Regions from separate parts of the Streptomyces sp. NPDC102360 genome, predicted to be linked through region 1. Evidence: riboswitches for the same ligand, from Rfam matches in the RefSeq annotation. Region 1 holds a riboswitch; each other region holds the start of a gene.

Evidence for each region. A riboswitch is a leader RNA that binds a small molecule or an ion and turns the genes downstream of it on or off. The one in region 1 is predicted to bind cobalamin.
Region 2: another riboswitch for cobalamin. It lies ahead of metE (5-methyltetrahydropteroyltriglutamate--homocysteine S-methyltransferase); the one in region 1 lies ahead of ACIRHA_RS02300 (HoxN/HupN/NixA family nickel/cobalt transporter).
Region 3: another riboswitch for cobalamin. It lies ahead of ACIRHA_RS07865 (ABC transporter substrate-binding protein); the one in region 1 lies ahead of ACIRHA_RS02300 (HoxN/HupN/NixA family nickel/cobalt transporter).

Annotation. Positions count from the first base shown of each region.
Region 1 covers NZ_JBIWLG010000001.1:505,709-512,494, reverse strand. The annotation lists gene rho (transcription termination factor Rho) at 1-1,140, shown strand, start outside; gene ACIRHA_RS02310 (GNAT family N-acetyltransferase) at 1,171-1,662, shown strand; gene ACIRHA_RS02305 (inorganic diphosphatase) at 1,728-2,231, shown strand; cobalamin riboswitch at 2,221-2,451, shown strand; gene ACIRHA_RS02300 (HoxN/HupN/NixA family nickel/cobalt transporter) at 2,482-3,597, shown strand; gene ACIRHA_RS02295 (RNA-guided endonuclease InsQ/TnpB family protein) at 3,832-5,004, opposite strand; partial or broken gene ACIRHA_RS02290 (GTP-binding protein) at 5,178-5,276, shown strand; partial or broken gene ACIRHA_RS02285 (GTP-binding protein) at 5,275-5,496, shown strand; gene ACIRHA_RS02280 (hypothetical protein) at 5,851-6,786, shown strand, end outside.
Region 2 covers NZ_JBIWLG010000001.1:1,575,181-1,581,966, forward strand. The annotation lists gene metE (5-methyltetrahydropteroyltriglutamate--homocysteine S-methyltransferase) at 24-2,372, opposite strand; cobalamin riboswitch at 2,536-2,759, opposite strand; cobalamin riboswitch at 2,854-2,977, shown strand; gene ACIRHA_RS07185 ((2Fe-2S) ferredoxin domain-containing protein) at 3,039-3,431, shown strand; gene ACIRHA_RS07190 ((2Fe-2S)-binding protein) at 3,428-4,114, shown strand; gene ACIRHA_RS07195 (amidohydrolase family protein) at 4,232-5,422, shown strand; gene ACIRHA_RS07200 (hypothetical protein) at 5,441-5,638, opposite strand; gene ACIRHA_RS07205 (hypothetical protein) at 5,635-5,943, opposite strand; gene ACIRHA_RS07210 (sulfatase) at 6,128-6,786, opposite strand, start outside.
Region 3 covers NZ_JBIWLG010000001.1:1,714,363-1,721,148, reverse strand. The annotation lists gene ACIRHA_RS07885 (acyl-CoA dehydrogenase family protein) at 1-646, opposite strand, end outside; gene ACIRHA_RS07880 (enoyl-CoA hydratase/isomerase family protein) at 771-1,562, opposite strand; gene ACIRHA_RS07875 (CaiB/BaiF CoA transferase family protein) at 1,615-2,928, opposite strand; gene ACIRHA_RS07870 (GntR family transcriptional regulator) at 3,154-3,831, shown strand; cobalamin riboswitch at 3,847-4,046, shown strand; gene ACIRHA_RS07865 (ABC transporter substrate-binding protein) at 4,108-5,160, shown strand; gene ACIRHA_RS07860 (FecCD family ABC transporter permease) at 5,220-6,233, shown strand; gene ACIRHA_RS07855 (ABC transporter ATP-binding protein) at 6,230-6,786, shown strand, end outside.

The DNA of each region.
Region 1 (6,786 bases):
ACGGCCACCACCACAACCCGAGAAACCACCACACCCCAAGAACCCGTCCGCGCCGCCGGCGTCCTCGACATCGGCGGGAACGGGCACGGTTCCCTGCGGGCGACCGACCTGATCCCGACGTCGCACGACGTCCAGGTTCCCGCCCACCTCATCCGCCAACTCGGCCTGCGCAAGGGCGACTTCGTCGACGGGACATGCGGGAAGCCACGCTCCCTCGCGCACGTCGAGACCGTCGGCGGCGCGCCCGCGGAGACGGCCCGCCGCCGCCCGCACTTCGCCGATCTCACCCCGCTGCACCCCAGCGAACGGTTCCGTCTGGAGCACCCGGCCGCCGGGCTCGCCGGACGGGTCGTCGACCTGTTCACGCCCGTCGGCAAGGGGCAGCGCGGCCTGATCGTCGCGCCGCCGAAGACCGGCAAGACGGTGCTGCTGCAGCAGCTCGCCGCCGCGTTCGCCGCGAACCACCCCGAGGCGCACCTCATGGTGGTGCTCGTCGACGAGCGCCCCGAGGAGGTCACCGACATGCGCCGCTCCGTGCGCGGCGAGGTGTACGCCTCGACGTTCGACCAGCCGGCGAAGGCGCACATCGCGCTCGCCGAACTCGCGGTCGAGCGCGCCAAGCGGCTCACCGAGCAGGGCCGCGATGTAGTGATCCTCCTGGACTCCCTCACCCGGCTGTGCCGCGCGTACAACAACGCGGCCTCCACCAGCGGCCGCACCCTGTCGGGCGGTGTCGACGCCGCCGCGCTGCACGGCCCGAAGCGCTTCTTCGGCGCGGCCCGCGACGCCGAGGAGGCCGGGTCGCTGACCATCCTCGCCACCGCCCTCGTAGACACCGGCTCCCGCGCCGACGACTACTACTTCGAGGAGCTCAAGAGCACCGGAAACATGGAGCTGCGCCTGGACCGCGTCCTCGCGCAGCGCCGCGTCCACCCGGCCGTCGAGCTCACCCCGTCCGGCACCCGCCGCGAGGAACTCCTGCTCTCCGCCCCCGAGTTGACCGTCGTCCGCGGACTGCGGCGGGCCCTGCAGAGCCGGGACCCGGCCGCCTCCTACGAGGCCCTGCTCGACAAGCTGCGCCAGAGCCCGGACAACGCCACGTTCCTGCGCCAGGCGCAGTCGACCGTGCCCACCACCTGACCGCACCCCCGCATGCGTAATACTCGACGCATGAACGCGAGCATGACGCGCCGTGGAGGCGGCCGGGCGGTCACCATCCGGCGGGCCACCACCCAGGACGCCCGGCGCCTCACCCGCCTCGTGCGCGGCTCCAGCGCCTACCGGGACCCGTACGCCTCCATGGTCGCGGGCTACCGGGTGGGACCCGACTACGTAGAGGCGCACCACGTCTACGTAGCAGTGGATCAGGGCGACGAGCGAGTGCTCGGCTTCTACGCGCTGCTCACCGAGCCGCCGGAGCTGGACCTGATGTTCGTCGCGGACGAGGCGCAGGGCCGGGGCATCGGCCGGCTGCTCGTCGACCACATGCGGGCGCAGGCCCGAGCCGCGGGCCTCGACCACGTCCGCGTCGTCGCACACCCGCCCGCCGAGGGCTTCTACCGCTCCATGGGCGCGCACCGCACCGGCACGGTGCCCGCGCGCCCGCCGGCCGTCGCCTGGGACCGGCCCGAACTCGAATTCGCCATTCCTCCGGCCGTCTGAGGTCTTCCGCCCTTGCCCGCCACAGCGCACACTCGTGGGCGTCGGAATGCGGCAAGGAGGCCACATTGGGCAGCAGTCAGGCACGCGCCGAGGCGTTCGACGTGATCGTGGAGATCCCGCAGGGGTCCCGGAACAAATACGAGATGGACCACGATCTCGGCCGGATCCGGCTCGACCGGATGCTGTTCACGTCGACGCAGTACCCCGCGGACTACGGCTACATCGAGGGCACGCTCGGCGGCGACGGCGACCCCCTGGACGCGCTCGTCCTGACCGGCGACGCGACGTTCCCCGGCTGCGTCATCGAGTGCCGGGCGATCGGCATGTTCGTGATGAGCGACGAGAAGGGCCCGGACGAGAAGGTGCTGTGCGTGCCCGCGCACGACCCACGGCACGACGCGACCCGGGACATCGAGGACATCCCCGAGTTCGACCGCCTGGAGATCACCCACTTCTTCGAGGTCTACAAGGATCTGGAGCCGGGCAAGTCGGTCGACGGCTCCCACTGGGAGGGCCGGGAGAAGGCGTACGAGGAGATCGACCGGGCCCGTGAGCGCGCTTCCGGGTAGGTAGTAGGGTGGCCGGGCCGTGGTGCTCGGGAAGACCGGTGACGGCCCTTCAGGGGCCCATTCCGGAGCGGCCCTCGCCACTGTGATCGGGTTTCGGACAGCGCCGTCCGGAGCGCGCCGTTCCACCCTGTACGCCACTGGCGGCCGACGGCCGCCGGGAAGGCCGGAGCGGCGGGCACGCCCGTAAGCCAGGAGACCGGCCGCGGCATCTCACGAAGTGATCCACGAGGTGCTGGAGCGTGATCGACGCATGACCCTGCCCGGGAACTCCCAGAATTCCCCCATTTCCCCCTCCCCTGCCTTCCATTGGCGCCGCGAGGACACGCTGCGCACGGCCGGCCTGATCGCGGTGATCGCCGCGCTGCACGTCGTCGCGTTCGGCGTGCTGTTCCTGCTCGTCGTCCCCGAGCACTACGAAGTAGGCAACAAGGCCTTCGGTATCGGCCTCGGCATCACGGCGTACACGCTCGGCATGCGGCACGCCTTCGACGCCGACCACATCGCGGCCATCGACAACACCACCCGCAAGCTGATGGCGGACGGCAAGCGGCCCGTCTCCGTCGGCTTCTGGTTCGCCCTCGGCCACTCCAGCGTGGTGGTGGCCATGGCGGCGCTCGTCGCCGGAGGCGCGGCGCTCGCCGGCACCCTGCTGAACGACGACTCGCGCACCCACCAGGTGCTCGGCGTCGTCGGCACGACCGTCTCCGGCACGTTCCTGTACCTCATCGCGGCGCTCAACCTCGTCGCCCTGATGGGCATTTTGAAGGTCTTCAGGGCGATGCGCGCGGGCTCGTACGACGAGCGGAAGCTCGAGGAGCACCTGGACTCCCGCGGGTTCATGAACCGGATCCTCGGCCGCTTCACCAAGTCCATCACCCGGCCGGGACAGATGTTCCCGCTGGGCTTCCTCTTCGGGCTCGGCTTCGACACCGCGACCGAGGTGACGCTGATGGTGATGGCGGGCAGCGGCGCGGCGGCGGGCCTGCCGTGGTACGCGATCCTGTGCCTGCCGCTGCTGTTCGCCGCGGGCATGAGCCTGTTCGACACGCTCGACGGCACGTTCATGAACTTCGCCTACCAGTGGGCGTTCTCCAACCCGGTGCGCAAGGTGTTCTACAACCTCACCATCACCGGTCTGTCGATCGCGGTCGCGTTCTTCATCGGCACGATCGAGCTCGTCGGCGTCCTGCACGACAAGCTCGCCCTGTCCGACGCGGTCACCGGGTGGATCGCCGGTCTCGACCTCGACAACGTCGGGTACGTGATCGTGGGCCTGTTCGTGGCCGTGTGGGTGGCGGCGATCGCCTACTGGCGCCTGGCCAGGGTCGAGCAGCGGTGGTCGGCGCGGCTGGCCGACGGCGCGTAATTCGGTTGCCGGGGCGCGCGGCCCCCTGCTGCACTGACGGCAGCGGCAATCCCGCGCGCCCCTACCGTGAGGACCGATCCATGCGCACTGCAGACATGTTCCTTCAGAAGGCCCCTGCCCTCTCCCTCAAGGACATGACTGTCAGTGCACACAGTCAACTACCCGGTAATGAATTTCCCGGGCTTGCTGCTCGAGTCGTCACTGGCTGTGGCGAGGCTCGGCTGCGTCCAGAGCTCACGCGATGAGGGTGAGTTCAGGGGCCGTTGACTGGGCCCCGCAGACCCACGCCATCCAGCCTCTTTGGCGGATGTTGTGGGACGCGTTGACATCTGCGTGTTCAACGAAACCGCAGACCCGGCACGTGAATTCGGCCTGGGAGAGCCGATTGTGGCGTGCGGTGTGGTGGCAGTGGGAGCATTCCTGGCTGGTGTAGGCCGGATCGACGTACACGACCGGGACCCCGGCGCTGCGGGCCTTGTAGGCGATGAAGGCGCCGAGCTGGGCGAAGGGCCAGGTGTGGAGCGTGGTGCGTTGGGGCTTTCTCAGCCGTGCCCGCTCGCGGATGCCTGTCAGTTCTTCCAGGGCAATGCCGCGTGCGGTGCGTTCAGCCTCCGCCACGATCCGTTTGCTGATCTTGTGGTTGATGTCCTTGTTGCGCCGGGCCTCTTTCCCGGCGTGTTTCCTGGCCCGCCGCTTGGCGGACTTGGTGTTCTTCTTCTGCAGCGTGGACCGCAGTCGGCGATCGTTCGCGCGCTGACGGTTGACGCGGCGCCCCGAGTAGCGTTCGCCCTCGGAGGTGGTGGCGATGTCCACGATGCCCAGATCAACGCCGAGGAACTCTGCGGGGTGGGCGTTGAGGGCGGCCTCTTCGATCTCGCAGGTCGCGATCAGGAGCCACGTGCCGCCCTGGCGGACCAGGTCGGACTCGCCCCTGCGGTGCGCGGCCACGACAGCGAGCTGTTCGTCCTGCCCGGTGAACGCCACGCCCTTCATCCGGCCGGCCGTGGTCCAGATCGACACGGTGCGCGCGGCGTGCTGCCAGGACAGCATCCGGTCGTCGTAGGGCTGGGCGGCATCGTCCCGGAAGGTGACCGGTTTGCCCGAGGCGAGGGTGTGGCGCCTGGTTCCGGGGCGTCCGTAGCGTCCGGCGCGCAGGTTGGTGGCCAGGGTGGTGTAGGCGTCGCAGGTCTTCTTGATCGCGTGCTGGGCGGCCTGGGCGCCAAGGCCCCAACGCTGTCGGATCGCGGTGTAGGTGTGCTTGCGCAGGAGCAGCGGACGGCGTGCGTGCTGCTCGAAGGCGACCTCGGCGGCCCAGGTGGCCGCCTCGTTGCAGGCGTGCAGGGTCGCCTCAAGTGCCGCCGCCTGTACGGGCGTCGGCAGGAGTTTCACCCGCACCACCAGCTTCATGGCCGCGACCCTACGCACCCAAACGGACACGAGGGCGAGTTCCGTACATCCATCCCACGATCCGGCGACCAAGCGGCACTGTGTTCGACCACAAGCACGTGGCTGCGACGCTCCGCGTCGCGGTCACGGGATGCGATTCCTCCCATGCGTGAACGCCTGAGGTTCCGCGCAGGATCCCGCTGAATCTTGGCATTCTCGCGCACGTCGACGCCGGTAAGACCAGCCTGACCGAGCGGCCCCTGCACACGGCCGGGGTGATCGACGACCTAGGTCGACGGGCTGATCCCCGCGGCCCGGGTGCGCGCCCTGGAGCAGCAACTGCCGTCCCTCACCCGGGGCGAAGGCGTCCTGGAGGCCTCCTTCGACCACTACGCCCCGGTCCGCGCGGGCGTGCCGCGCCGCTCCCGCACGGACCACGACCCGCTGCACCGCAAGGAATACCTGCTGCGGGTGGTGCGCGGCGCCGGCGCCGCGTCCGCGCCGCACGGATGAATGCGAGCCGGCTGTTGAATCGGGGCCGTTCGGCCCACCGGGAGGGCCCCTTGGCCCCGTCCGCCGCGGGGCCGCGCGCTGAGATGCTGCGGTATCGAGCCTCCCGTGCCCTCGCCCTCCCGCCGCGGCGCGCGGTCGAGGCCGAGCCCGGGCCCGCTGTTCGCAGAAGGGGGAGCCGCGAATGGCGGGCCCGTCCGTACCACGCCCCACCCGTGCCACCGCCCAGGACGGGCCGCCCGGGCTTCGCACACGCGTCCGCCGCGCCGTTGTGGCAACTCGCGCGCAAAACGGCCCAATCGGAACGATAAAGTGGCTCGTCAACCCGCACGCGCCCGATCACTCAGGAGTGCCTACGTGTCCGTAGCCATCGACTCGTCCGACGCCGCCATCCCGTCCGGCGACGACGTTCCCGCGGAGCCCGTGCCCGCGCCGGCCGTCGCCCCTGACGCCGGCCCCGCCGCGCCCGCGAACGAGGAGACGGCCGAGCCCGGGGACACCGCGAACATGTGGACCCCGCCGACCACCGATACCCCGGACGCCACCGCCGCGGCCCCCGAAGGTGCGTCCGACAGCGCGTCCGACAGCCCGTCCGGCGACTTCTGGACGCCGCCCACGGAGGTCCCCTTCGCGGAGAGCTCCGAGGTCGATGCCGAGGCGGAGGCCGAGGACGACCCGGCCCCCGGCGACGTACCGGAGGCCATCACCCGCGACGCCCACGAGTTCGGCGTCTACGCCCGCACCGGCGGCTGGGCCTTCGCCCTGAAGGTGGCCCGCAGCGTGCGGCCCGGCGGGCAGTCCGCCGGGGAGTCCGTGAAGGTATCGGCCCGGAAGTTCGCCGAACTGGCCGACTGCTCCCCCGACCGCGTCATGCGGTTCTACAAGGCGTGGGACAGCGCGGCGGACGACGGCCTGGTCCCCCAGTTCGAGGCCCTCGAGCCCGGTACCGACGTCGAACTCCCGGACGCCGACGTCTGGTTGTCGTACTACGTGTCCCGCAACAGCGCGACCTCGGTGCGCGGTCAGGCGATCACCGCGGCCGCCGAGTCCGAGGGCATCCGCCCGACGAAGGCCCTGGAGGTCGCGGAGAACCCGACCGCGCTGCGTGCCGCGATCCTCGCCGACCCCGGCACCGCCGAGGCCGCCCGCAAGGCGCTGATGGACCGCCTCGACGAGGACCCGGTGCTGCGCACGGGCATGGCGCGCGACGTCGTGCGCACGGACGACCTGAAGAAGGCCGTCGCCGAGGAGACCAAGACCGGCGGCCAGCTCGAGTACGTACGCAGGATCGCG
Region 2 (6,786 bases), 1.1 Mb from region 1:
GGGCGAGGCCTCGGAGTCGCACGTCAGGGCGCGGTCGTCCCGAGTTCCTCACGGACGGCGCGTGCGGCGGCGACGAGGTTTTCCAGGGAGGCCCGTGTCTCGGCCCAGCCGCGGGTCTTCAGCCCGCAGTCCGGGTTGACCCACAGCCGCTCGGCCGGGATGGCCTCAAGTCCCGTACGCAGCAAAGCGGTTGCCTCGTCGATGGTCGGAACGCGCGGGGAGTGGATGTCGTACACGCCAGGACCTGCCTCGCGCGGGTAGCCGTGCTCGGCCAGCTCGTGCGCGACCTGCATGTGGGAGCGGGCGGCCTCCAGGCTGATGACATCGGCGTCGAGGTCGTCGATGGCCTGCACGATGTCACCGAACTCGGCGTAGCACATGTGGGTGTGGATCTGCGTGTCCGGGCGGACGCCGCTGGTGGTGAGGCGGAACGCCTCGGTGGCCCAGGCGAGGTAGGCGGCATGGTCGGTCGTGCGCAATGGGAGTGTCTCGCGGAGTGCCGGCTCGTCGACCTGGATGACCGAAGTGCCGTTCGTCTCCAGGTCGTCGACCTCGTCGCGCAGGGCGAGGGCGACCTGCCGGGCCGTGTCGCCCAGCGGCTGGTCGTCGCGGACGAAGGACCAGGCGAGCATGGTGACCGGGCCGGTGAGCATGCCCTTGATGGGACGGCTGGAGAGCGACTGGGCGTACGTCGTCCAGCGTACGGTCATCGGCTCGGGGCGGGAGATGTCGCCCGCGAGGACCGGCGGGCGGACGTAGCGGGTGCCGTAGGACTGGACCCAGCCGTGCTGGGTGGCGAGGTAGCCGTCCAGCTGCTCGGCGAAGTACTGGACCATGTCGTTGCGTTCGGGTTCGCCGTGCACGAGCACGTCGAGGCCGGCCTTCTCCTGGAAGGAGACGACCTCACGGATCTCGTTCCTGATGCGGTTCTCGTACTCCGCGCCGTCGATGCGTCCTGCCCTCAAGTCGGCACGGGCGGAACGGAGTTCGCCGGTCTGCGGGAACGATCCGATGGTCGTCGTCGGCAGCAGCGGCAGGTTCAGCAGGGCCCGCTGGGCGGCGGTCCGCTCGGCGTACGGTTGTGAGCGGCGCAGGTCCGCCCCGGTGACGGCGGCGGCGCGGGCGCGTACCGCCGGATCGCGGGTGATGGGGGAGGTGGCCCGGGAGTTCAACGCGGCACGGTTGGCAGCGAGTTCGGCGCCGATCACTCCGGCTCCCCGAGTCAGGCCCCTGGCGAGGGTGGCGACCTCGGCGGTCTTCTGGCGGGCGAAGGCGAGCCAGCGCCGGATCTGCGGCTCGATGTCCCGCTCCACGGACGCGTCCAGCGGGACGTGCAGCAGCGAGCAGGAAGCGGCCACGTCGACGCGGTCGGCGAGCCCCAGCAGGGTGCCGAGCGTGGCGAGGGACCGCTCCAGGTCGTTCACCCACACGTTGCGGCCGTTCACCACACCGGCGACGAGACGCTTGCCGGGCAGGCCACCGACGGCGGCGAGTTCCTCCAGATTGGCGGCGGCGGAGCCGGTGAAGTCGAGCGCGAGGCCCTCGACGGGTGCCTTGGCGAGCACCGGCAGGGCCTCGCCGAGCCGGTCGAAGTACGAGGCGACCAGGAGCTTCGGACGGTCGGCGAGGGTGCCGAGGTCGCGGTAGGCGCGGGCGGCGGCGTTCAGCTCGGCCGGGGTGCGGTCCTGGACCAGGGCGGGCTCGTCGAGCTGGACCCAGGCGGCGCCCGAGGCCCGCAGATCGCTGAGGACCTCGGCGTAGACGGGCAGCAGCCGGTCCAGCAGGGTGAGTGGATCGAAGTCGTCGGCCACGCCGGGGGCGGGCTTCGACAGCAGGAGGTAGGTGACCGGGCCGACCAGCACGGGGCGGGCGTCCAGGCCGAGCGCGAGGGCCTCCGTGAGTTCCGCGACCTGCTTGGTGGAATCGGTGGTGAACACCGTGTCGGGCCCCAACTCCGGTACCAGATAGTGGTAGTTGGTGTCGAACCACTTGGTCATCTCCAGCGGAGCGACATCCTGAGTGCCGCGTGCCATGGCGAAGTACCCGTCCAGGGCGTCCGCCGCGACGGCGGCCCGGTGGCGCTCGGGCACCGCCCCGACCATGACGGTGGTGTCCAGGACGTGGTCGTAATGGGAGAAGTCGCCGGTCGGCACCTCGTCGATGCCGGATGCGGCCAGTTCCTGCCAGTTGGTACGGCGGAGTTCGGCGGCGGTGGAGCGGAGGGCGGCGGCGTCGACGCGCCCCTTCCAGTAGCCCTCGATCGCCTTCTTCAGTTCCCGGTTCGGGCCCTGGCGGGGGTAGCCGTACACGGTGGCCCGTGCGGGCTCGGTGCCGGTGGTCGCGGTCGTGGTGGCCGCGGTACTGGTGGTCACGGAATTCTCCTTCGAGAGACGTATCCCTGAGATCCCGGAAGGCCTCTGCGGCACGAAGGAGTGACACCACCGGGTCGGCGACACGTGCGACTGGGCACGGCCATCGGCCGGTATGTGTACGCCGACCCGCCCTCGAGGTCACCGAGATGTCCGCGCACGTGTCGTCCGTGCACGGGCAGTTGGCAGGTCTTCGGACTCGCGGGCACACCCACCCGAAAGGGCGGACACCTAGTGACCGTCGCTTCCCAGACCCCTCTTCCGGGGACCAGTGCGTATGACGGCGGTCGTTCCCACTCACCGCTGCGGGGCAGTCCCGGAATCCCACCGGGTTCCCTCTTACGACACCCCGTCTGGCGGGCGGGGCGAACCAGCTACGTCCTTCACCCTACGGGGCCGCGCCCGGGAGGCGCCACAACGTCCGGCCCGCGGGCAGCTCGTCGCCGGATGGCATGATGGCCGTGAACACGGGCGACGGCGGCCCGAGGAAACCGGTGCGAATCCGGTGCGGTACCGCCACTGTGATCGGCGAGCGGATCCCGGAGAGCCACTGCCCCCGCGAGGGTGGGAAGGCCGGGACGAGCACGGACCCGAGAGCCAGGAGACTCACGCTGTCGCCCCCTCGAAGCGATCCGGGGCGGAACTCCCCGGCGAGAGGGAGGATGCGGCATGCCTGAACGGCCCGCCGAAGTCGGAGCGACGGCCCCCGCAGCGGACCGGGCGGTTCCGTGCCGCGTAGTGGTGTGCCGCGACTGCTGCTGCGGAACGGTCAAGGTCGACGGCGATCACGCGGCGCAGACGGCGCGGTTGCGCCGGATCGCGCCGACGCGGATCTCCGAGTGCCTTGACGTCTGCGAACAGGCCAACGTCATCGTCGTGCAACCCTCTGCCGCCGGGCGGGCTGCCGGAGCACGGCCGGTGTGGTTCGGGCTGGTCAACGACCGTGACGCCACCGAGGACATAGCTGACTGGGTACGGGCCGGCGGGCCGGGCGTCGCGGAGCGCCCCGCGATCCTGGACCTCTACCTCATCGCCGCGCCGCGCCGGGCCAGGACCGCATGAACGAGGTGCCGTCGGAGGAGGTCGCCGAGGCGCTGCGGGACGTGGCCTCGCGACTGGGTGGATTCTTCGCCCTCGACACGACGTCGACGCGGCGGCCCTCCGATGTACGGCTCACTCGCGTTGGTCTCGCCGCACGAGCCCAGGCGGTCAACGACGATTACGCCACCACTGCCGAACCCCGCATCGGTGTCTCCATCGCCCACCTGGGCCTCGCGGCCCGCCTTTGGTCGCCGGTCCTCGCCTCCGCGCTCGTCCACGGGATCGTGCCGACGATGAGCACGGTCGAGTGGTCCGGGGGGAGCTCGGCTCTGCGCCTGCCCCGGCCCGAGGGCCGACGTGCGTCAGAGTTTCCGTCACTCGGGGAACTCGCGGACGCCGTCCACGCGGAGGTGGACGGCGTCCTGTCGGCGGTCGAGAGCGGCCTCACGGTCAAGGTGGCGCCGCGCCTGCTGGCCGGGAATTCGGCGTCCGCGCTGGTCGGATCGGCGGCACAATTGCTCAGATCCCGGCCCGACATGGGCGCGGACCTTATACGGCTGACTCGCGAACTGCTGGCGACGGACCGGCTACAGGGAACGGGCCGGATCATCGGCCCCGACCTGGCGTTCCGTCGCCGGAGCTGCTGTCTCTTCTACCGGGCCCCCGGCGGCGGCAAGTGCGGAGACTGCTGTTTGGTGCGGTGATGACGACCAGACACGGCTGGGCCGGGGTGGCGCGTACAACCAGGAACTTCCCGCTCTTTCTGATGTGCTGCATGGCAGCAACTCGCGTTCCTCGCATACGAAAGAGAGCCGCGTCTCATGTTGATCACCGCCGCGCACGTTCTGGCCGGACCGGATCTTCACGCTGTCGCCGACGGCGCCGTCCTCGTACGTGAGGGCGTCCTCGCAGGCGTCGGCCCGCGCGCGGAGGTCGAGCGCCAGGCGCGGCCCGACGAACCCCGGCTCGACTTCCCCGCCGGCACGGTGCTCCCGGGTCTGATCGACGCCCACGTGCACCTCTGCTTCGACGCGGGACCGGACCCCGTCACCACGCTCCAGGAGCAGGACGACGAGGTGCTGTTCGCCGCGATGGCCGGTCGGGCGCGGCAGTTGCTGGGCGTCGGCGTCACGACGGCCCGTGACCTCGGTGACCGGGGCGGCCTCGCGGTGCGGCTCGCCCAGGACATCAGGGAGGGCTCGGCCGTCGGTCCACGCCTCGTTTCGGCGACGGTGCCCGTCACTCCGCCCGGTGGCCATTGCTGGTTCCTCGGCGGCGAGGTCTCCGGCCCCGAGGAGGTCCGGCGGCTGGTGCGGCGCAATGCGGAGGCGGGCGCCAAGGTCATCAAGGTCATGGAGACCGGCGGGGGGCTCACGAAGGGCGGGGCCCAGAGCTGGGAAACCCAGTTCTCCGAGGAGGAGTTGGCGGCGCTCGTCGACGAGGCGCACCGCGCAGGACTGCCCGTCGCCGCGCACGCGCACGGCGCGGACGGCATCACCGCCGCGGTCGCGGCCGGGGTCGACAGCATCGAGCACTGCACGTGGATGACGGCCGACGGATTCGAGGTCCGCCAGGACGTCCTCGACCAGATCGTCCGGCGGAACATCTACGTCTGCCCCACGGTCAGCCCGAACTGGCGGATGCTGCCTCGGTTCTTCGGCGCCGAACGCGCGGAGGCCATGTTCGACGCGGTACGCCGGACGGCCGAGGCCGGCGTGCGGCTGATCGCGGGCACCGACGCGGGCGTCCAGCGCGCCGGCTTCGACGGCCTGCCCTCCAGCCTCACGTTCTACGAGCACCTGGGCCTGCCCAACGACCGCATCCTCGCGATGGCCACGACGGAAGCCGCTCGCGCGCTGGCCCTTGACGAGACCACCGGGCAGCTCACTCCCGGCTACAGCGCGGACATCCTCGTGGTGAACGGCGACCCGCTCACGGACCTCGGGGCGTTGCAGTCCGTCGGGGCCGTGATCGCGGCCGGCAGGCGGTACGACCTGAGCGCCAACACGTAGCAGTAGCGGGGGAGTTGTTCAGCGCCCGGGGCCCTCGCACGGGTCATCGTCCGCCGCCAGCGGCCGGGTGTCCGCCGCCAGGCAGGAGGAGTACACCCGTGTCGGCGTGGGCTGCGGCTCCGGTCCGGACGTGGCGCGCACGGCGACGGTCAGTCCGACGGCGACGGCGACGGCGGCCAGTCCGGCGAACGCGGCGGCCCGGGCGCCGCGCGTCACCGATCACCGCCATGACGGCCGAAGTGGTCGCGGAGCGCATCGCCGCAATCCTCCTGGCCGGCGCCCCGGTTACGTGAGAACGCCAGCGCACCGCCCTTCTTGCCGTCCCGCTCGTTCTTGGCCAGCTGTCCCTCGATGCTCTCGATCAGTGCGGCGCACTGGGCGCTGACCGGCTTCTTGGGCGGCGGTTCGGGTTCCGAGGAGGTGTTCAGTCCATAGGCGGCGGCGAGGCCGGCGGCGCACGGAGCGGCACACGTGACGATCCACGCGCGGCGGCTCCTCGGTATCGGTATGGGTCTCGGCACCCCGGCATCCTACGAGGACACCGCCTGGTGGCGGAACTCACGGCACCGTAGGACGGGATCCGTCAGCCGCGCGGATCGCGGCGGATGTTCCTCATCTTCTGATGGGGGGGGGCACCGTGTTGATGACGACGTGATCCCCGTCCCCGTCCCCCCCGGTATCCAGCCGTGCGACGGGGCACGTGTCCTACTCGCGTGGCGTCTCGTGGGAGTACGGAAAGAGCCGCGCCAACTCGCCCGCCAGACCGTCGAGCTGGCCCCGGTCCGGCCGTCCCGTGGCGGCGGACAGCTGGAGCAGGGACACCGAGTCCCGCACTGTCAGCAGCTCGGTGTCGGTGAGGCCGGGGACGAAGCGGCGCACCGCCTCCACTGCCACCGGGTCGGACAGCAGCACCGCCAGCGGTGTGCGCAGGCCGAGGCGGCTCTCGGGGAACTCGTCCGCCCGTGGGGCGGGGGAGAGGGCCGCCTCCTGCCGCGGCCGGTCCCGGTGCGCGGCGACCTGGAGGTGGGACGTGGTCACGTCTTCCGGCTGTCGGGGAAGGCCCAAGCGTGCGTACTGGTCGGCTGGGGCGTCGGTGTCCCGGAGGTGTTCCACCAGCATGCGGATCATGTGCAGCTCCACCTCGTCGTCCTGGACCGGGCGCTCCTGTCGGGGGTCGTCGGCCAGGTCGTACAGGAGGGTGCCGAAGCGGTAGGGGTCGAAGCCGGGGGCGGTTCTGGCCGGGGCCCGCAGCGTGCGGACACCCTTGGTGAAGGTGAACGGGCCGGCGAGTTCGGCGTCGACCAGTTCGTGCGGGGCGAAGCGGCCACGGCCGTGGGTGGGCATCAGCGTGTGCTCGTACAGCG
Region 3 (6,786 bases), 1.2 Mb from region 1:
ACCGCACCTCGTTGAAGTGGTGTTCGCCCGCCAGGTCGGGAATGGCGCCCGTGCTCACGCCGTCGGCGTCCATGTCGACGACGAACTCACTCAGCCCCTGGTGCTTGCGGTCGACGTCCTCGCGCGGTGTGGTGCGGGCCAACACGTAGGCGTGCGTGGCGTGGTGTGCGTGGCTGGTCCAGATCTTGTGGCCGCTGAGCCGCCAGCCGCCCGCGACGCGGCGCGCGGCGGTGCGGACCGACGCCAGGTCGGAGCCGGCCTCGGGTTCGCTCATGCCGAGGCAGAAGACGGCGTCGGTGGCGGCGATCCGCGGCAGGATCTCCTCCTTGAGCGCGGGGCTGCCGTGCCGCAGGATGGCGGGTCCGATCTGCCGGTCCCCGATCCAGTGCGCGGCGACGGGTGCGCCCGCCCGCAGCAGCTCCTCGGTGACGGCGAGCCGGTCGACGTTGCGCAGGGCGTGGCCGCCGTACTCGACCGGCCAGGTCATGGCGGTCATGCCGCGGGCGGCCAGTTCGCGGCTGAAGTCGCGGTCGAAGGAGCGGAGCCAGGCGTCGCTGCGAGGGGTGTAGCGGGAGGCCTTCCGCCACTCGTCGGTCAGGGTGCGGGCGGCGGACCGGGGGTCGGTGTGTGTGTCGGTCGGGGACATCAAGGGGGCTGCCTCCAGAAAGTTTCGGTCACCCGGCGATCGGTCTCGGGGCTCCGCCCCGGACCCCGCTCCTCAAACGCCGGAGGGGCTGGATCGCCTCAATCGCCGGCGGGGCTTGATCTGGTCAGGAACCCGTATACGTGCCAGTGCGCTTCTCGCGGAACGCGGCGTAGGCCTCGCGGGAGTCGTCCATCGACGTCACCACGGCCATGTGGGAGGAGATCAGGTCGAGCGCGGTGCGCAGATCGTGGTTCGCGCCCTGGCGGACGGCGCGCTTGATCAGGGCGAGGGCGGCGGGCGGCCTCGCGACGAGTCGGGCGGCGAACGCGTACACCTCGTCGAGAAGGTCGGCGTCCTCGAAGACGTCCTCGACGATGCCGAGCCGCTTGGCCTCGGCGGCGTCGACGAAATCGCCGGTCCACAGCAGACGCAGCGCCGCCGCCTGTCCGACGACGCGGGGCAGCAGCCAGCAGCCGCCGTCACCGGGGACCAGGCCGACCTTGATGTAGCCCTCGCAGAAGCGGGCCGAGCGGCCGGCGAAGCGCAGGTCGCAGAGCAGGGCCATGTCCATGCCCGCGCCGACGGCGGGTCCCGCGACGGCCGCGAGGACCGGCTTGTCCAGGTCGTCCAGGGCCCGGGCGACCTGGTGCACGCGCTCGGTGAGCAGCCTCTTCTCCTGGATCGGGGTGCGCTGTTCGCCCTTGAAGTCGGCGAGGTCCACGCCGGAGCAGAAGGCGTCGCCGGCGCCGGTGACGACGATGACGCGGACGTCCGGGTCGGCGTCGGCGCGGCGCAGCGCCTCGGCCCAGGCGTCGGCCATCGGGAGGGTGAACGCGTTCTTCCGGTGCGGGCGGCTGAGGGTGATGGTGGCGATGTGGTCGCGGGTGGAGTAGAGGAGGTCTTCGGCCGCGGGCATGGCGGATCCTTCCGTTCAGGGGGCGCTTCTCAAGGCCGTCGGGCGGCTGTTCTCAGGCGGCGGCGGTCGCGTCGATCGGTTCGCGCGCTGTTCCGTTGTCGAAGAGGGCGGCGGCCTCCGCGCCGGGCAGGCCGAGTTCGGCGAGGACCTCGCGGGTGTGCTCGCCGAGGTGCGGGGCGGGGCGGAGCGGTCCCTCGTCCTCGCGCGGGGAAGCGCCGACAGCGGGTTCGGTCATCCGGACCGGCGGTCGGCCGAGCAACAGCGGCCCCTCGGTGGGGTGTTCGGTGCGCTCGAAGAAACCGGTGGCGCTCAGGTGCGGGTCGGTGAAGAGGTCGTCGAGGGTGTTGACGCGGGTGGCGGGTATGTCGCGGGCGTCGAACTCGGCCTGCCACTCGGCCGTGGTGCGCAGCAACAGTTCGGCGTTGACCATCGAGTAGAGGGTGTCGATGTGCTCGGTGCGCTCCGTGATGGTGCGAAAGCGCGGATCGTCGGCGAGCGCGGGGCGGCCGATCGCGGCGAAGAAGGACCGCCACTGGGCGTCGGTGTAGATCATGACGGCGAGGTGGCCGTCCTTGGTGCGGCACGGACGGCGGTGCGGGGAACTGGTGCGGGCGTAGCCGGTGGGGCCCGTGGGCGGGTCGAAGACGCGGCCGCCCTGCTGTTCGAGCAGGGTGAACGAGGCCATCGTCTCCAGCATCGGGACCTCGACGGCGCGCCCCCGGCCGGAGGCCTGGCGGCCGTGCAGCGCGGCGAGCACGGCCGCGGCCCCGTAGATGCCGACCGTCTTGTCGGCCGCGGCCTGCCGCACGTACTCCGCTCCGCCGTCGCCGCCCTGGAGTGCGGCGACGCCTCCGGCGGCCTGGATGACGTCGTCGTAGGCGGGCCGGTCGGAGTCGGGGCCACCGGCGGCGAAGCCGCGGAACGCGCAGTGGACGAGGCGCGGGTTGCGCTCCAGCGCGGACTCGGCCGTGAGGGCGAGCCGACGGGCGGCGGCGGGGCGGAGGTTGTGCACGAGGACGTCGGCCGAGTCCACGAGGGCGGCGAGGACGGGCGCCGCGCCGGGCGCCTTGAGGTCGAGGGCGACGCTGCGCTTTCCGCGGTTGGTGTTGAGGAAGGCGGGGCCCATGCCGTTGCCTCGAGTGTCGGCTATGTAGCGGACGACGTCGCCGGCCGGCGGCTCGACCTTGATGACGTCCGCGCCCCACTGGGCGAGCAGCAGGGTGCAGTACGGGCCCATGAGCGTCGAGGTGATGTCGACGACGCGGACGCCGTCCAGCGGTCGGCCCGCAGGGGATCCACCGCCACCCGCTGCCGCCGCCGCGGCTTCAGAATTGTCTACCGATTCTGCCGGTTCCTTCGGCGTCATCGCCGAGTCCTCCTCTGAAATCGGCCACCGATAGCGCCTGTTGACGCCACCGCTGGGTCAAATTTCCGGGCGTTCGCCACTGAACGGGACATACATCCGAGCGAGACCTGAGCAAGACCTGAGCAAGATTGGATGCAATCTGACTCACCGTGCGGCACCATGTCAATGCCCCTGCACTTTCAGGGGAGTTAGAGTCGACAACCCTCGACGGGAAGGCAGGCACCAGTGACGGCTCAGACGGGAGCGGAGCGTCTTGACGCGGTGTCCGGAGCGGTGGCCCAGGTCGTGGAGGAGCTGCGGGCGATGCTGTTCGCGCGCGATCTGACGCCGGGCAGCCCGGTGCGGCAGGAGGCACTGGCCACGCGTCTCGGGGTGAGCCGGGCCCCGGTACGTGAGGCGCTGCGGGTGCTGGCGAGCGAAGGCGTCCTCGACCACGTCCGCAATGTCGGGTACCGGGTGAAGGTGCTGACCGCGGCCGAGTTCGAGCAGACGTATCTGATGCGGCGGGTCCTGGAGGCGGAGGTGCTGCGTCGACTGCCGCCTCTCCCGGCCTCCGCGCTCGAAGGACTCTCCGGCGTGAACGAGCGGATCGCGGAGGCGTCGGCCCGCGGCGACCTCACCGCCATGGCCCGCCTCAACTCGGATTTCCACTTCCGTATGTTCACCGCGTCGGGCCTGGACCTCGTCGTCGCCGAACTGCGCCGCGTCTGGCAGCTGAGCGACGGCTATCGGGCCTACCTCCTGCACGACCCGATGTCACAGAAGCGGATCGTCGACGAGCACGCGGAGATGGTCGAGGCGCTCCGCGTCCGCGACCACGAACGCCTCGTATCGCTCATGGACCACCACCGGGACGGAACCCGTCCCCAGCTGGAGGCGGTCTTCACCCCGCCCTCCGCCTAGCGGATGCCCGGCGTGATAGTTTCGCCGAGCCAGTCGTACCTTTGTGTGTTTTTCTACGCACACGGGTCAGGGAATCCGGTGGGAAACCGGAACTGACGCGCAGCGGTGAGGGTGACGGGCGGAGCCACTGCCACTGGGCCGGCACATCGGCCTGGGAAGGCGCTTCGCGCGGACGACCCCGAGTCCGAAGACCTGCTGGCGGTCTCCAGTGCCGCGTGGCGTGGGGGCTGGGGCCTGATCCAAACGGCAGGCCCTCACCATAGGCCGGCTCCGCGTATGAGCCCTGGACGTGAAGGAACCCCCGTGCTGTTCGCACGTCAACTCCGCCGATGCGCCCCGCTGTTGGTGGGCGCCTTGCTGCTCACCGGGTGCGGCACGACCGCCACCACCGAGGACGGTGCCGCCGGTGGCGGCGGTGTCACGCTCGACAACTGCGGAGAAAAGGTGCGGGTCGAGCACACCCCGCGCCGGGCCGTCGCCCTCGACCAGGGCTCCGCCGAGATCATGCTCTCGCTCGGCCTCGAGGACCGGATGGTCGGCACCGGCACCTGGACCGACCCGGTCCCGAAGGACCTGGCGAAGGCCAACGCGAAGGTGCCGCGGCTGGCCGACCGCTACCCGTCGTTCGAGAAGGTCCTCGGCACCGAACCGGACTTCGCCGCTGCCTCGTTCACGTACACCCTCGGCAAGGGCGGTGTGGCGCCGCGCGCGGAGTTCGAGAAGCTGGGCGTGCCCACGTACCTCTCCCCCAGCGACTGCGTGGGCAAGGACAACGGCGACGGAGACGGGGTGCGGACCAAGACCCTGGGGCTCGACGTCGTGTACGGCGAGATCCACGATCTGGCACGTGTCTTCGACGTGGAGAAGCGCGGCGACAAGCTGATCGACTCGCTCAAGACCCGGGTCCGCAAGGCCACTTCCGGGGGCGACGCGCACGGTGTGGACGTCCTGTACTGGTTCGCCAACTCCGACTCGCCCTACATGGCGGGCTGTTGCGGCGCCCCCGGCATCGTCACCAAGGAGCTCGGGGCGCGCAACGTCTTCGACGACACGCGCGCGGAGTGGCCGCAGGTCAACTGGGAGACGGTCGCGGACCGCGATCCGGACGTGCTGGTCATCGGCGACCTGACGCGCCGCTCGCAGTCGGCCGAGTCGGCCGCACAGAAGATCAAGTTCCTTGAGTCCAATCCCGTCACCAAGCACATGACCGCAGTGAAGAAGAAGCGGTACGTGCGCCTGAGCGGGCAAGCCATGAACCCGACCATCCGGACGGTCGACGGCGTGGAGCGGGTGGCCGCGGGGCTGCGCGAGTTCGGGCTCGCGCGGTGACGGCTCGTACGGTCGCCGCTCGCGCGGCCCCGGCGGCGTATCCACAGGCCGCGCCCCGGATCACCCTTCGGGCCACACTCGCCTGGGCGGCCGGCATCGCCGCACTGTGCGCCTCCGTGGCCTTCGCCATCACCCTCGGTCCCGCGCAGATCCGGGTCGGTGACGTGTGGGCGGCGGTGGGCGACCGGATCGGCCTGGCGACCTCGGACCTCTCGCCGATCCGGGACGGCATCGTATGGAATCTGCGGCTGCCGCGGACGCTGCTCGCGGCGGTGTGCGGGGCCGGGCTCGCGGTGTGCGGCACGGTGCTGCAGGCGCTGCTGCGCAATCCGCTCGCCGATCCGTTCGTGCTCGGTGTCTCCTCGGGCGCGTCGACCGGGGCCGTGCTCGTCGTCGTGCTCGGCCTCGGCGGTGGCGCCGTGTCCGTATCGGGCGGCGCGTTCGTCGGAGCCGTCTGCTCGTTCGCGCTGGTGCTCGTACTCAGTCACACGCTGGGCGGCAGCACGGACCGGGTGGTGCTGTGCGGCGTCGCGGCGATGCAGCTGTTCTCGGCGTTGACCTCGTTCGTCGTGCTGACCTCGGCGGACGCGGAGACGACGCGCGGCGTGCTGTTCTGGCTGCTCGGCTCGCTCAGCGGGGTCGGCTGGACCGAGGTGTGGCTGTGTCTGGCCGTGCTCGCCGTCACGCTCGTGGTGTGCCTCGCGTACGGGCGCACCCTCGACGCGTTCGCCTTCGGCGCCGAAGCAGCGGCGACCCTCGGCGTCCGGGTGGCCCGCACCCGGATCGTGCTGCTGTGCGTGACGGCGCTACTGACGGCGGCCCTGGTCAGCGCGGCGGGAGCGATCGGCTTCGTCGGTCTTGTGCTGCCGCACGCGGCGCGCGCCCTGGTGGGTCCGGGGCACACCCGGCTGCTGCCGGTGACGGCGCTCGCCGGGGCGGTGTTCCTGGTGTGGGTGGACACAGCGGCGCGGACGGTGCTCGAACCTCAGGAGGTTCCGGTGGGTGTGGTGACATCGCTGATCGGTGTGCCGGCGTTCGTGCTGGTGCTGTACCGCGGGCGGGGTGTGCGGTGAGCCTTTCCCAGCAGGGACTGCGCGCCGACCGCGTGTCGTGGTCGCCGGGCGGCGCGCTGGTGCTCGACGGGGTGTCCGTGGCACCGGAGCCCGGCACCGTCACCGGAGTGCTCGGCCCCAACGGCTCGGGCAAGTCGACCCTGCTGCGCCTGCTGTCCGGCGTGCTGGCCCCGTCCGCGGGCGTCGTCACGCTCGACGGTGACCCGCTCGCCTCGGTGGGCCGCAGGCAGGCCGCGCGGCGCATCGCCATGGTGCAGCAACAATCCGACGCCCAGGTCGAGTTGACGGTCGCCGACGTCGTGCGGCTCGGCCGGGTCCCGCACCGCCGCGCCTGGCAGCCCGCGTCGGCGGCGGACGAGGCCGCGGTCCGCGACGCCCTGGACCGCAGTGGTCTCGCCGACCGGGCGCACCGCCTGTGGCACACACTGTCCGGCGGCGAGCGCCAGCGGGTGCAGATCGCCCGCGCCCTGGCGCAGGAGCCGCGCGAGCTGCTGCTCGACGAGCCGACGAACCACCTCGACATCCAGCACCAGCTCGAACTCCTCGACCTGAT